2 regions of the Tissierella carlieri genome follow, and region 1 is predicted to be linked to the other one. Evidence: a T-box and tRNA genes for the amino acid it is inferred to sense, from the RefSeq annotation. Region 1 holds a T-box; the other holds one or more tRNA genes.
The links. A T-box is a leader RNA that pairs with one kind of tRNA and senses whether it is charged. The one in region 1 lies ahead of argS (arginine--tRNA ligase), so its partner is inferred to be a tRNA-Arg.

Region 1 (6,505 bases):
TAAATTCCAAATATAAGTTGAAAATCCAATAATCTCAGGCTCCAATTTATATAAATCTGAAGCTATAAAATCTATATTTTGATTTATTGTATATTCTTTTATATCAATGTGGATTAAATCCTCAACATACCCCTGTAAATACCTAATAGCTAAACAGGAATGAATAAATTTAGAATTTAATGTACTTAATATTACTTTCATCTATTTACCTTCCTTTTATTATATTAAATACATTATATCATTAGTTTTTAGTCTTATACAGAGAATTTACGAAAAGATAAGATTAGTCATTGAATTTTTGACAAAAGTCTTATAGAATATATTGTATAATACGACAAGAAAGGAGATAAATCATGAGAGAATTCGATAAAATTTCTATCCAAGAAATGTCTAAAGATGATATGCTATTAATTATTGAAGCCTTGGAATATACAGGTAGCAATACTAAAATAAATGAATTTTTAAGTTTAAAAGACAGTATTGTGGAGGAATTAAGCTCTTTAGCGGAAATTGACGAAAAAGATTTTTTAGAGTATCTAAGAAAATAGACCCCTAAGGGTCTATCTTTTAAATAAGTACATACCAGTTTTAGTCTGAATTAAAGAAGTTAAGGTGTCATCCTTTACTTCTTTTTTTATTACCTTAGCTTCCTTAAGTAAAGAATGAAAAAAAACATCACCTTCATTAAAATTAAATATATCTGGTAAAATATATTCTTTTATCTTTAGCTTATCAGGGTCTATTCTAGATTTTCTTAAAGATATAATATATTCACCGAGATTAATATAAAATCTAGGAAGATTATATTCCTTATTTGAATCATATAAAAAGTCGTACAATACTTTGCCTATTAATGTCTTTGACTCTTCTTTATCTAAAACCTTAAGAATATCCTCTAGACTCAAATACCTATTATTTATTATACCATTTAAAAAATTCAATAGATGTATTTTTTCTCTTTCAAACTCTACCTTGAAATTGCCTGAATAATTCTCAATTTCTATTCTATAATGCTTTTTATATTTATCCATATAATTAGTTTGAGAAAATCCAATAATATTTTCCTTCAGCTTTTCTATTATATTATCCTCATCTCTAAGAACTAAATACAATAAATGTACAATAGCTATTGTTTCAAATAAAAATTGAAGATTTCCAGATGTAAATAGTATATTTCTTATAGTTTCTTCTTCTATTATTTCATATCTTTGATTTGCAAGAACTAGAGGTATTATTCTACTTATTATAGAATCATCTTTATCATTCCAATATAAACTTGGATTTACTCTTCCTTGTGTATTTAACAAGGAAGAGTTTTCTCCAATTCTATAGTTTAACCATAGTTTAAACTCTTCTAAAAATCTAGTATAGTCAATTCTAACTCCTTCTTCATTCATCATAGGAATTAAAGACTTCGTAGTTATTATAGATAATTGAGATATATAACCATATCTCTTCCCCTCATTATAATCTTCTTGAAATAAGTTTAATAACAATCTTTCAAAGCTCATTTTAGTCATATATATCTACATTCTTTCTGGTGCTTCTATTCCTAATAGATCTAATCCTGTTTTTAATACAGTCTTAGCTGTAAAGGATAACATAAGTCTTGCTTTTTTAAGTTCTATATCATCTGTGATTATAGGGCAAGAATTATAGAACTTATTATAAGCTTTTGCTATTTCGACTATATGTCTTGTAATGAAATAAGGTTCATTTTTCTCCATAGCATCTAGTACTACTTTAGGGAAATCATATAATAGTCTAGTTATATTTATCTCTTCCTCAGTATTAAGAAGGCTATAATTTACATTATTCTCTATATTAAACTTTCCTCTTTCAAGTAAAGAATTTATTCTTGCATGGGTATATTGAACATAAGGACCGGTTTCTCCTTCAAAACTTAATGTTCTATCCCAAGAGAATACATAATCTTTAATTCTTTGATTAAATAATTCTTGAAATATTACGGCGCCTATTCCAACTTGTTTCGCTACTTCTTCTTTATTTTCCAATTTTGGATTTCTTTCATTTATTATATCCAAAGTATTTTTAACTGCAGTATTTAATACATCTTCCAAGAAAACAACTCTACCCTTTCTAGTAGATAAAGTACCATCTTCTAGACTAACCATACCAAATGGTATATGGACACAGTCAATTGCCCACTCATATCCCATAAGCTCTATTACCTTCATCCAAGCTTTAAAATGAAGATTTTGTTGCGAAGCTACTACATATATATTTTTGTAGAAATCATAGGTTTCCTTTCTATAGAAGGCAGCTGCAATATCTCTTGTAGTATATAAAGTTGAGCCATCAGATTTCATAATAAGTGCTGGTGGCATACCATATTCCTCTAAATCCACTAAATAAGCTCCTTGAGATTCCTTCATCAAGTTCTTTTCTCTTAATTCCTCTATTACTGCAGGCATCTTATCGGAATAGAAAGATTCTCCAGCATAGGAGTCAAATTTAATATTTAACATATCATATACCTTATTGAACTCCTTTAAGCTTATTTCCCTAATCCACTCCCATAACCCCAGAGCCTCTTCATTTCCATTTTCTAATTCTTTAAACCAATATCTAGCTTCATCTCTTAATTCTTCATGTTCTTCTGCTTCTGCGTTAAATCTAACATATAATTTTAATAATTCATTTATAGGATCAGCCTCTATTACTTCTTTATCTCCCCATTTCTTATATGCAGAAATAAGCATACCAAATTGAGTACCATAGTCACCTAAATGATTGATAGCAACTGTATCAAATCCTAAGAAAGTATATATTTTATATAAAGCATTTCCTATAACTGTTGTTCTAATATGGCCAATATGGAAAGGCTTTGCAATATTTGGTGATGAATACTCTACTATAACCGTCTTACCATTACCCATATCTGAAGAACCGTATTTAGTCCCTTTTTCTCTCACTTCATTTAAAGTAACTTCTGTAAGTTTACCTTTATTTATAAAGAAATTTAGATATGGACCTTTATTTTCTATTTTTTCAAAGTACTCATTTTCTCCAAATTTACTTGCTAATTCCTCAGCTATAGCAGGTGGTGCTTTTCTAAAAGCCTTAGCTAATCTAAACACTGGGAAAGCATAATCACCCATATCATATGATGGTGGCACTTCTACTAAAGAAGATATTTCTTCTTCTGTAAGCGAATCCACTTCTGATTTAATTAATTTAACAACTTCTTCTCTAAAGTTTAACATATTTTCAACCTCCTATTATTCAATTCACAATTGTTTCTTTTTTATTTGATTGTATGTCGCTGTGTTAGGTCATATCACGCAGTCTCATTGCACAAATTCATTTGCTACCTTAATTTGCCCCGCAGGGTATAATTCGGTAGTCCTTTAGGGCTCGCTTCGCTCACATGAATTTGGCGTTCGTTGCATTTGACCTACTAAAGCTCACAACCTCTATTTACCCCGTAGGGTATCATTCAGTGGTGTCCCTTAGGACCTATCGTTCGCTGTGTTAGGTCATAAAAAAGGCTCTCGTCTCTATTATAAGAGACGAGAGCTACCCCGTGATACCACTCTTGTTGGCAAATGCCCACTCGAAATTTTAACGCTACTAGCGTAATATCCTACTCTTTTCAGATATATTCTCCTGAGTTCTCTTCAAATATTTCCTATTGTACTGGCTCCCACCAACCCAGCTCGCTTTAACACGGTTAAATATTCTACTCTCTCAATCGACGAATTATATATAATTATTACTATATAATATACAATATTATCTGTATAAATACAAGTAATATTTAAAACTACTCTATTAGTGTATGAACTTTAATATTGTTCCTGTTCACTTATATTACAGAATAATGATTTTTTCTTATTTAAAACTAATACATTAGTGGTGAACAACATTATTCCCCCCACAGTGGTTATAAAATAAGCTGGTATTATATTCAGTAAGAATCCAGACAGTATCAATCCTAATGGCAGTATAATTTTAACCATGCTCATAGCTATACTTAAAACTCGTCCTCTATATTCATCTGGTATCAATTTTTGTAGCATATACATAATCGGTATATCTATAAAAGAAATTGCGACTCCGAAAACAATCATTATTCCACAATAATAGAAAGTATATATAGTATTAGTAAATAATAAGTTTTTAAACACTATTGGAACTCCCAATAAATTTGTACATATACCTAATGCTAAACTAGCAAATATTAAAATCTTTTTATAGGAAGCTCTTTGCATGATCTTTTTGATTATCAATGCACCAATTATCATTCCTATTGGAAATGCACTCTGAATTATTCCCAAACTCCTAGAGTCTAATGTCAATACATTATTAATTATATAAGGCAAAGGTATTGTGATTGATAAACCCATAAAAAAATTCAAGCTAATAAACACACTAAAAATTCCTATTATATCTTTTCTTTCTATAATATATTCTAATCCATTTTTCATATCTTCTACAAAACTAATGTTGTTTTCTCTTTTATTACTCCCATTATAATTATGTTTAAAATCTATAAACATTTCAGACACTCCCGAAAATATATAGCATATTCCGCTAAATAGAATAAAATATCTGATATCTATTAGGGCAAATACTACTCCTCCAATCATTGGTCCTAATATGGAAGATGTAGAGTCTATGATCTTGCTAATTGAATTAATATTCATCAGCATATTTTCTGATACAATATTAGGAATTGCTGATTCCATAGATATGCCAAATATAGTAGTAAAAATTGTAGTAATAAATGTACTTATATATATAATTAATAAATTTAGACCATATATACTACTAACCATATATAACAGTATAAGAAATATTCCATTTAATATATCCATGGAAACTACTATCTTTTTTTTATCAAATTTATCAGCTACAACTCCAGCAAACGGATTGATAATTAGCATGGGTATTATACTAACTATTAGAGTCATAGCAAAACTAAGACCTGAACCTGTAATTTCTAATACATGAAGCCCCATGGCAAAAGAATAAATGGATGCACCAAAAATAGATACAAATTTACCTAATGAAAATAATATGAAATTTAATCTCTCCTTTTTGTTTTTCATATTGATCCCTCCTGACCACATCTTAAATAGTACCCCTTAGACAATGTCAATATATTTTCCAAGTCTTTTTGTTTGCACAAATAATTAAAGATAGGGTTAACCCTATCTTTTTCCATAATATAAATAAGAATATACTTCTTCTCCTTTTACAAAATAGTTTTCGTATTTTCCACCTTTCCCTAAAGGTTCTGAAACTTTTTCATAAATAAGTTCATAGTTTAGATTCTTTATTTTTTCTTTTACATTTTTTAAAATAAAACTTTTTCTATATTTATCATCTATTTTACTATTCACACCAAAGTTTTTAAATATTATATATGAACCTATCAACCAAGCAGATTCTTTAATATAGTTATCTATTTCATTCAACAAAAATTGCTCCTTTGAAAATCCATAATTACTACTTCCTGAAAAATCCACAATAATATCGATAGATTTATTTCCTATAGGAATCTTAGTAAAATCAGAACATATAAATATTATGTTTTTATTGGAATCTATAAGTTCTAGCATACTTTTCAAAAATTTATGTCTCCCAATATCATTATCAACAGCTATATAAATGGAGTCATCAGGTAATTCATTATATATATGCCTTAAGAAAAAACCATTACCAGATCCTAACTCTAATATTGTTTTGTTCTTAAAATTATCAAACTCTATTTTCTTATGCATCAGTTCTAAATTTTTATATACATTATCTAAATACTCTATATCAGTTAAGCTTATATATTCCTCTATATATTTATAATCAAATTTCAATCCATGATCTATAGGTTCATGATTAATTATTAATATTCCATCATCAATATCGTATTCTAAACCACAATTACATATTAACTTTCCATCAATTACTTGATTGCTATCTACACTTCCTTTAGAGAGTATTAAATCACCATTACATTTTAAACATTTAAACATGTTTAGATTTCTAAAATCAATACCTATTTTGTTCTTTCGTTCTATGCTAATATTGTGTAGTTCTTGTATTTTAATTTTAAGATTATTTCTAATCTCTTTGAGATTATCTATCTCCTCTCCTATACTCTTATATTTGCTTTCAAAAAATGTTTTATAATATTGATTTTGTTCATATGGAGTAAGATTTCCTAGTCTCCTAAATATAAATATAGATTTAATTTCATTTAATGTAAATCCCATACCCTTTAAATTTAGAATATCTTCTAAGTCCGACTTACATCTATCATCAAAATAATATTGGCCTCCCTGCATTTCAGGTATAATTAATCCCAAATCCATATAATGTCTAACAGTATCAATAGTAAGATTATTACTTTCAGCAAATTTTCCTATTCTCACTAACTCACCACCTGTAATTTCTTTATTGCTTTTCCTATATGAATATTTTATCAAAGCTAAATTAAATAATTATGTTATTCCCAGTATGATTTGAACTTTACATTCTTAGC
Region 2 (6,505 bases), on a different contig from region 1:
TCTTGAAATATATCCAAAATCATCTTCGTATTCATCATTTATATACTTTTCTAAATTTGACATATATTTCTCTACCAAAGTTGCTTCTGGAGGAATATATGTTGCGTCTTCTTTTCTGTCTGTTGGCCCTATAAAATTTTGGACTTTTCTATATGAACCTGGGCTTCTGCTTTGTCCTCTACTATCTTTTAATATAGTTTCATGTAACTTATAAAACATTCTTGTAGAAATAGGTATTTGTTTTAACAAGTCTTGTGCTTTTGTTAGCGCATCAAAATAATTGAGTACTTCAGTTATATCTTTATTTGTATTTCCAGTTACTTCTGATTCTATAACTTCACTAAAACTTGCTTGAGTACCTTCTATTTTAGTAGATTGCACTGATTCATTCATAGAAAATAGCATAAGTAATTCTTTTTTTATTACTGATCTCTCTAATATCGAATTGAATTTTTCAACTTTAGCTCTAGCTTCTCCTTCTAATTTAAGTATTTCTATGGTGTCGGAATTATCTAAACTTATCGGTAAAAAATTAGGCTCAAATGGTTTCTTCATAATATAACCTCCTATAATATATTATACTATCTAATTGCATTTATTTCAATATATATATTTTTTTGAAATAACCATGAGATTTATTATATTATATTTCATATTTAATTATATTATGAACTTAATTATTTCGTTTTAGTCAATAAATCCTCTATATTTTACTATCTTTTTGTTTTCCTTCTTTATTCCATCATATATGATCCATATATTCCTTTACCTAATCATAAGTTCCAACAACAATAATTTTTCTATGTTTTCCACGATAGGGAAAAGTTATATATATTACAAAAGATGAGACAATGAATGATAAATATTACCTAGTTTATATATTAAAATCCTGATAAGAATTTAATTTTTATTGCCAGTGAATTAAATTATGATGAAAATGAATTAATCTTCATTTAGTAAATATTTATGAAATAAAAGGAGGGGTAAAATTCAATATGGTATAAAAAAACACCTAGAATAATTCAGGCATTTAGAATGAGTTAAAAGAATAATCAAAAGAATAATCTTTTTTATTATTTAATGCATTAATTTTTCAGAAGGGTTAAAAAAGGGTTAAATCTAATTTTGGAAAACCCTCAAAACCCTTCCACTCATTGTATTTGGCACACCAGAGAGGACTCGAACCCCCAACACTCTGATCCGAAGTCAGATGCTCTATCCATTGAGCTACTGGTGCATATTTAATATTACGTATAAAAAAAATTGGCTCATGCCAATTTTTATGTATGGTGCGGGAAAGAGGACTTGAACCCCCACGTCAATGACACTAGATCCTAAGTCTAGCGCGTCTGCCAGTTCCGCCACTCCCGCATATGCCCTTTATAAGGCATTAGTGGTGATCCATCCGCGACTCGAACGCGGGACACCCTGATTAAAAGTCAGGTGCTCTACCGACTGAGCTAATGGATCATGATAAATTGTTTTGCTAGCAAAATTAGTTTTATTACTTCGATGTTAAATATGGGGTGGATGATGGGATTCGAACCCACGACCTCCAGAGCCACAATCTGGCGCCATAACCAACTAGGCCACACCCACCATATTTTAAATTATTAAGCTGGCGCACCTAGGAGGATTCGAACCCCCGGCACACGGATTAGAAGTCCGTTGCTCTATCCTACTGAGCTATAGGTGCTCTCACAGTTGGAGCGGGTAAAGGGGATCGAACCCTCGCAGCTGGCTTGGGAAGCCAGTGCTCTACCACTGAGCTATACCCGCATAGTTCGATACTCAGTGATCACTTAATCTTTTATTCGCTAACAATTTAAAATTATAGCAGGTTCTAAATACAAAGTCAATAGCATATTATTAATTTATTTCAATTATTTTTGTTTCTATTGTATTTCCAATGTTTATGATGCCAAAAGTTTTTATTTTTGTAGCATTTCTAGGCAAGGAAGGGCTTCCTGGATTCATTATAATCATGTTTCCTATCTTCTCTATAATAGGTACATGTATATGACCAAATAACACTATATCAGCTCCTAATTCCAAGCCTTTATAATATAAGTTTGCTATTCCATTCTGCACATTATATTTATGTCCATGGGTCAGAAAAATTTTCTTTCCTTTAATCTCCACTAACTCATCTTCATTATATTCAGTATGAAGATAATCTCCATTACCCTTTACTATTATAGTTTCAAATCCTAGTGCTTTAGATATTGCAACACCATCAGTTACATAATCTCCAAGGTGAAATAAAATATCCGGTTTTTCTATCTCTGATAACTTTTCGATAATGCCCTTATTATTTCCATGGGTGTCACTAACTACTGCTATTCTCATATTAATCTACCTCTAATATATTCTTTAGAGCTTCCTTTAGATTTTCTAATGCTTTTGCTCTATGGCTTATTTTATTTTTTATTTCTTCTCCTAATTCTCCAAAGGTTTTGTCATATCCATCTGGAGTAAATAAAGGATCATATCCAAATCCATTTTTACCTTTTGGCTCAAATCCCACCTTACCCTTACATTCTCCATAAACTATTGCGCTCTCCTTATCCTCAGTAATTAATACTATAACTGTTTTAAATTTAGCATTTCTCTCCTTCAAAGGTATATCCTGCAACTCTTCCAATAGTTTATTATTATTTTTCTTATCATTTCCTTCTTCACCTGCATATCTTGAAGAATAAACTCCGGGTTCTCCATTTAATTTATCTACGAATAATCCTGAATCATCTGCTAAAACCATATAATCTAGCCTTTCAGCTAAAGCCTTAGCCTTTTTTAAACTATTTTCTTCTAAGGTTTCCCCATCTTCTATCACTTCTAAATCACCTAATCCTACATCTTTTTTAGAAACTACTTCTATTGATAAACCCTCAAGTATATTTTTTATTTCTTCTACTTTATGTTGATTGCCTGTTGATACTACAAGTTTTCTTTTTTCCATATTAATTATATACTCCTTTATTTTTCTAATCTTGTACTCTGTTATTATATTTTATCAAATATAGAATTTTTTATCTATAAATAAAAAAAGAAAAGGGGAGCATATTAGCTCGCCCCTACGATAATATTTAAACTTGTTAATTGTTCTTTGTTAACTGTTAATTCAAATTAATATTCATTTGCAAAAACTGGAATTGTAGTATTTATTGTTTCTCCATCTATAAGTAACTCAACGGTCTCAATTTCTTCAAATTGACTTAGTGTTAGACCTATATTTTTTACTATATCACTAAAGGTTTTATCTTCTGATGAATCCGAGTAACTCTCATAGGATATATCTACATATGCAGTACCATCTTTTACTTCTACTCCATGAAGCATAACATCTCTTGGGATATCTGAAAATAGTCCAATATCTTGTGGTGGCCCTTCAAATAAAATATCCAATGCAGAATATACATTTGCTACTGGTGCTAAAGTAGGTATCGTTACTGGTACAAAATATTCAAATTCTTCATTATTCATTCCTTTATAATAAACGACTACTTTAGAACGACCATCTTCTAATTTGCCAACTAAATTAATATTTTCTCTTGCTAGGGGCTTACTAATATCTCCTCCATAGTTTAAAGAAGGTAATGCTTTTCCACCGACTAGTATTTGAACCTCTTTAATAGCTGGAAACTCTGTCAGTGTATATACTACACCTTTAATAAAACTTTCTTCTTCCTTTTCTGATTGATTACTTAAAACATTCTCAGAAAAATCAACCTTACACAGACCAGTTTCATCATTTATAGACATCCCTAAAATCTCTGTACCTGCCGGTATAACTGGTAACAGACCAGTAGGTTTCAAAGTTTCTCTAAGTTCCGCACTGTCTATCATATTATTAAGTGTTACTCTCGCAATTCCTTCCTCCCAAGGAATTTTTCGCATTACAGGAACTAAATATCCATCTGCATCTCTAAAATACATAACTGTCTTTCTTACGCCTTCTTCTTCAGCTACGACTACTTCTTCTTCATCAGATCTAATGATTTGTATTTCGTCATCCTTAGCTGATAACCTGTCATTAATAAGGTTTTTTCCAATACTTAATACCGTTAGACCCAAGACTATTATTAGTCCAAATAATATTATTCTCCTATTTACCATCATCAACCCTCCTAGATTATACTATTACATTATATTAGAAGAGTTGTCAGACTATGATTAATTTATCTCTTACTTTTTATTAGATGCAAAATACCCACCACTAATAGGATTTATATTATTTACAGTAATAAATGCATTTTTATCGTATTCATATACTATTTTCTTTAAATTAGTCAAATCTTTACGGTTTATTGCTACATTTAATATTTCTTTACTTCCTTCTAATCCTTGACCTATTATAACTGTTACTCCAAATCCATTTTCTCTAAGAATTTTAATTAATTCCTTATTATCTGATGTTTTTAAAATAATCTGAGTTGCCAAATTTCCCAAAGCGATTTTATTTTCTATTGTAATTCCTAAATAATTTCCACAGGCAAATCCCAATGCATAGGATAAAAGATTTAAAGGGTTATCTAAGCTACTAACTACTTTACTCAATGCTGTTACATAAATGCTTACCTCAAAAAAGCCAATTAATGCAGCTTGTAACCTTCTTCCCTGTACTACCATAAGTGTCCTAATAGTGGCTAAAGATACATCTGCCACCCTTGCAAAGAAAATAAATAAATATCCGTATAATAACTCCATAATTCTCTCCTCCCTAAAAATAAATAAGCAAGGTTACCCTTGCCTATTATATTAATACATTTCAAAATATTTTTCTATTCCTTTTATTATGGCATTAACTATTTTATATTGATACTCTTCAGTGAATAAAAGGTTTTCTTCAGCCGAATTAGATAAAAATCCTGTTTCTACTAAGACTGCAGGCATTTTAGTTTCCCTAAGAACTACTAGATTAGGTCTTTGAATTATACCCTTATCTACTGCTCCTGTAGCCTTTAATAGCTCGTCCATTATGATTTTAGCAAATGGATGCTGATCTATTTCTTTTTTCTCTGACTGAGTTGCTGGACAATATAATACTTGAATTCCTGCAATAGACTTATTATCATGAGAATTTCCATGTATACTTACAAAAACATCTGCATAGTTATCATTTGCTATTCTAGCTCTTTCATATAAATCAATAAATTCATCTGTATCTCTAGTCATTATTGTATTATATCCTTGAGCTTTGAGTGCATCATTGAGTTTCAGTGAAACACTAAGATTTAAATCCTTTTCTCTCCTTTTGTTTATAGATGTAGCTCCTGGATCTTTACCTCCGTGTCCAGCATCTATAACAATAAGCCTGTCAGAAGTTTTTACATTTTCATCCTTCATTATCATCAAAGAAACTTTACTGTCTGACTCTCTGGAAAGTAGAACATATTCTATACTCTTTCTAAATTTAATGAAAACTCTAGTCTCTATTTCATCTTTGACAACTTGAATTTCATCTATCAATCCATCTTTTATAGATACTATCCCTTCATTTAATTCTACATTATCTGTCGGGATCGTTACTTGTATCCATTTGTTTCCAGTTTCATAGTTTACGGAGTAATCTGTTTCCACAAGATTGTTAATAGTGAAAATTTTATTATCACCTTCTGAAGTATAAGAAATGTTTTCCCAGAAAGATTTTTCAGGATAAATTACTATCTTATCTCCATAGGTATCCACTTTTACATTAGGGTCTGATATTCCATCTTTTACGTCTAAGACTATTCTAACAATTTGATCCATAGGGCTATAGTTATTATCAACATTAAACTGTGATACTCTAACTCCTTTTACAAATCCTAAATCATAATCATAGTTATAGTAAGTACTTCCTTCTAAAACAGAATCCATTAAATCTATTACTACTCTTTCTGGATTTTTAAGTTTCATGAAATTAACCTTAACCTCAGATGTACCATGGATTACAATAGCTTCTTTACCATCAATTAATTCTTTTGTAATTGATTTTACCTTATTACCAAAAGATATTGCCATGTCTTTTCCATCATTTGTTAGTAAAACATTATGTTCTACTATCTGATTTAATGTTACCACTATTCTAGTAATATTAGGCTCTTTAGAAAACTGTGAGTATTGAATTTTTTCAATAATACTATCTTTTACATCTATTGTTCCTTCAGCATCTTTAGTATTTTCCAATGATAATTTAGAATCTTTGATATCAATAATCAGCTTATTGGAATCTTGCAAAAACATAGTTTCATAATCAATACTTTTGCTGCTATTTATAATCAGTTTATTTTTATCTGTACTTCCCTTTCCCACTGAAATACTACTGATTATACTTGACCCATCTTGCGGAACTTCTGGCTTAGTATCTTGTTTAGAGTTAATGTAAGGGGCATTTTTTGCACTATCCCAGCCAACTTCGTAACCGAAGATTTCTGTAACAAACTTCAGCGGAACCATGGTTCTTCCGCTATTACCACCTAAACTTGCTATTCTTGGAATAGCATATTGATCTAAAATCCTC

Region 2: it encodes a tRNA-Arg, which carries the amino acid that the T-box ahead of argS (arginine--tRNA ligase) is inferred to sense. The anticodon was not compared.

What each region holds. Positions count from the first base shown of each region.
Region 1 covers NZ_JAHLOH010000045.1:4,883-11,387, forward strand. Annotated here, with positions in the region: gene KQI38_RS15305 (B12-binding domain-containing radical SAM protein) at 1-201, opposite strand, end outside; gene KQI38_RS15310 (hypothetical protein) at 354-548, shown strand; gene KQI38_RS15315 (hypothetical protein) at 561-1,520, opposite strand; gene argS (arginine--tRNA ligase) at 1,527-3,227, opposite strand; T-box leader at 3,527-3,728, opposite strand; gene KQI38_RS15325 (MFS transporter) at 3,810-5,075, opposite strand; gene KQI38_RS15330 (MerR family transcriptional regulator) at 5,178-6,449, opposite strand; gene KQI38_RS15335 (hypothetical protein) at 6,470-6,505, opposite strand, start outside.
Region 2 covers NZ_JAHLOH010000014.1:2,023-8,527, reverse strand. Annotated here, with positions in the region: gene KQI38_RS02465 (Fic family protein) at 1-555, opposite strand, end outside; tRNA gene KQI38_RS02460 (tRNA-Arg) at 1,162-1,237, opposite strand; tRNA gene KQI38_RS02455 (tRNA-Leu) at 1,288-1,371, opposite strand; tRNA gene KQI38_RS02450 (tRNA-Lys) at 1,395-1,470, opposite strand; tRNA gene KQI38_RS02445 (tRNA-His) at 1,523-1,599, opposite strand; tRNA gene KQI38_RS02440 (tRNA-Arg) at 1,620-1,696, opposite strand; tRNA gene KQI38_RS02435 (tRNA-Gly) at 1,706-1,779, opposite strand; gene KQI38_RS02430 (metallophosphoesterase) at 1,870-2,349, opposite strand; gene KQI38_RS02425 (XTP/dITP diphosphatase) at 2,351-2,962, opposite strand; gene KQI38_RS02420 (GerMN domain-containing protein) at 3,130-4,119, opposite strand; gene KQI38_RS02415 (DUF2179 domain-containing protein) at 4,189-4,710, opposite strand; gene KQI38_RS02410 (N-acetylmuramoyl-L-alanine amidase family protein) at 4,762-6,505, opposite strand, start outside.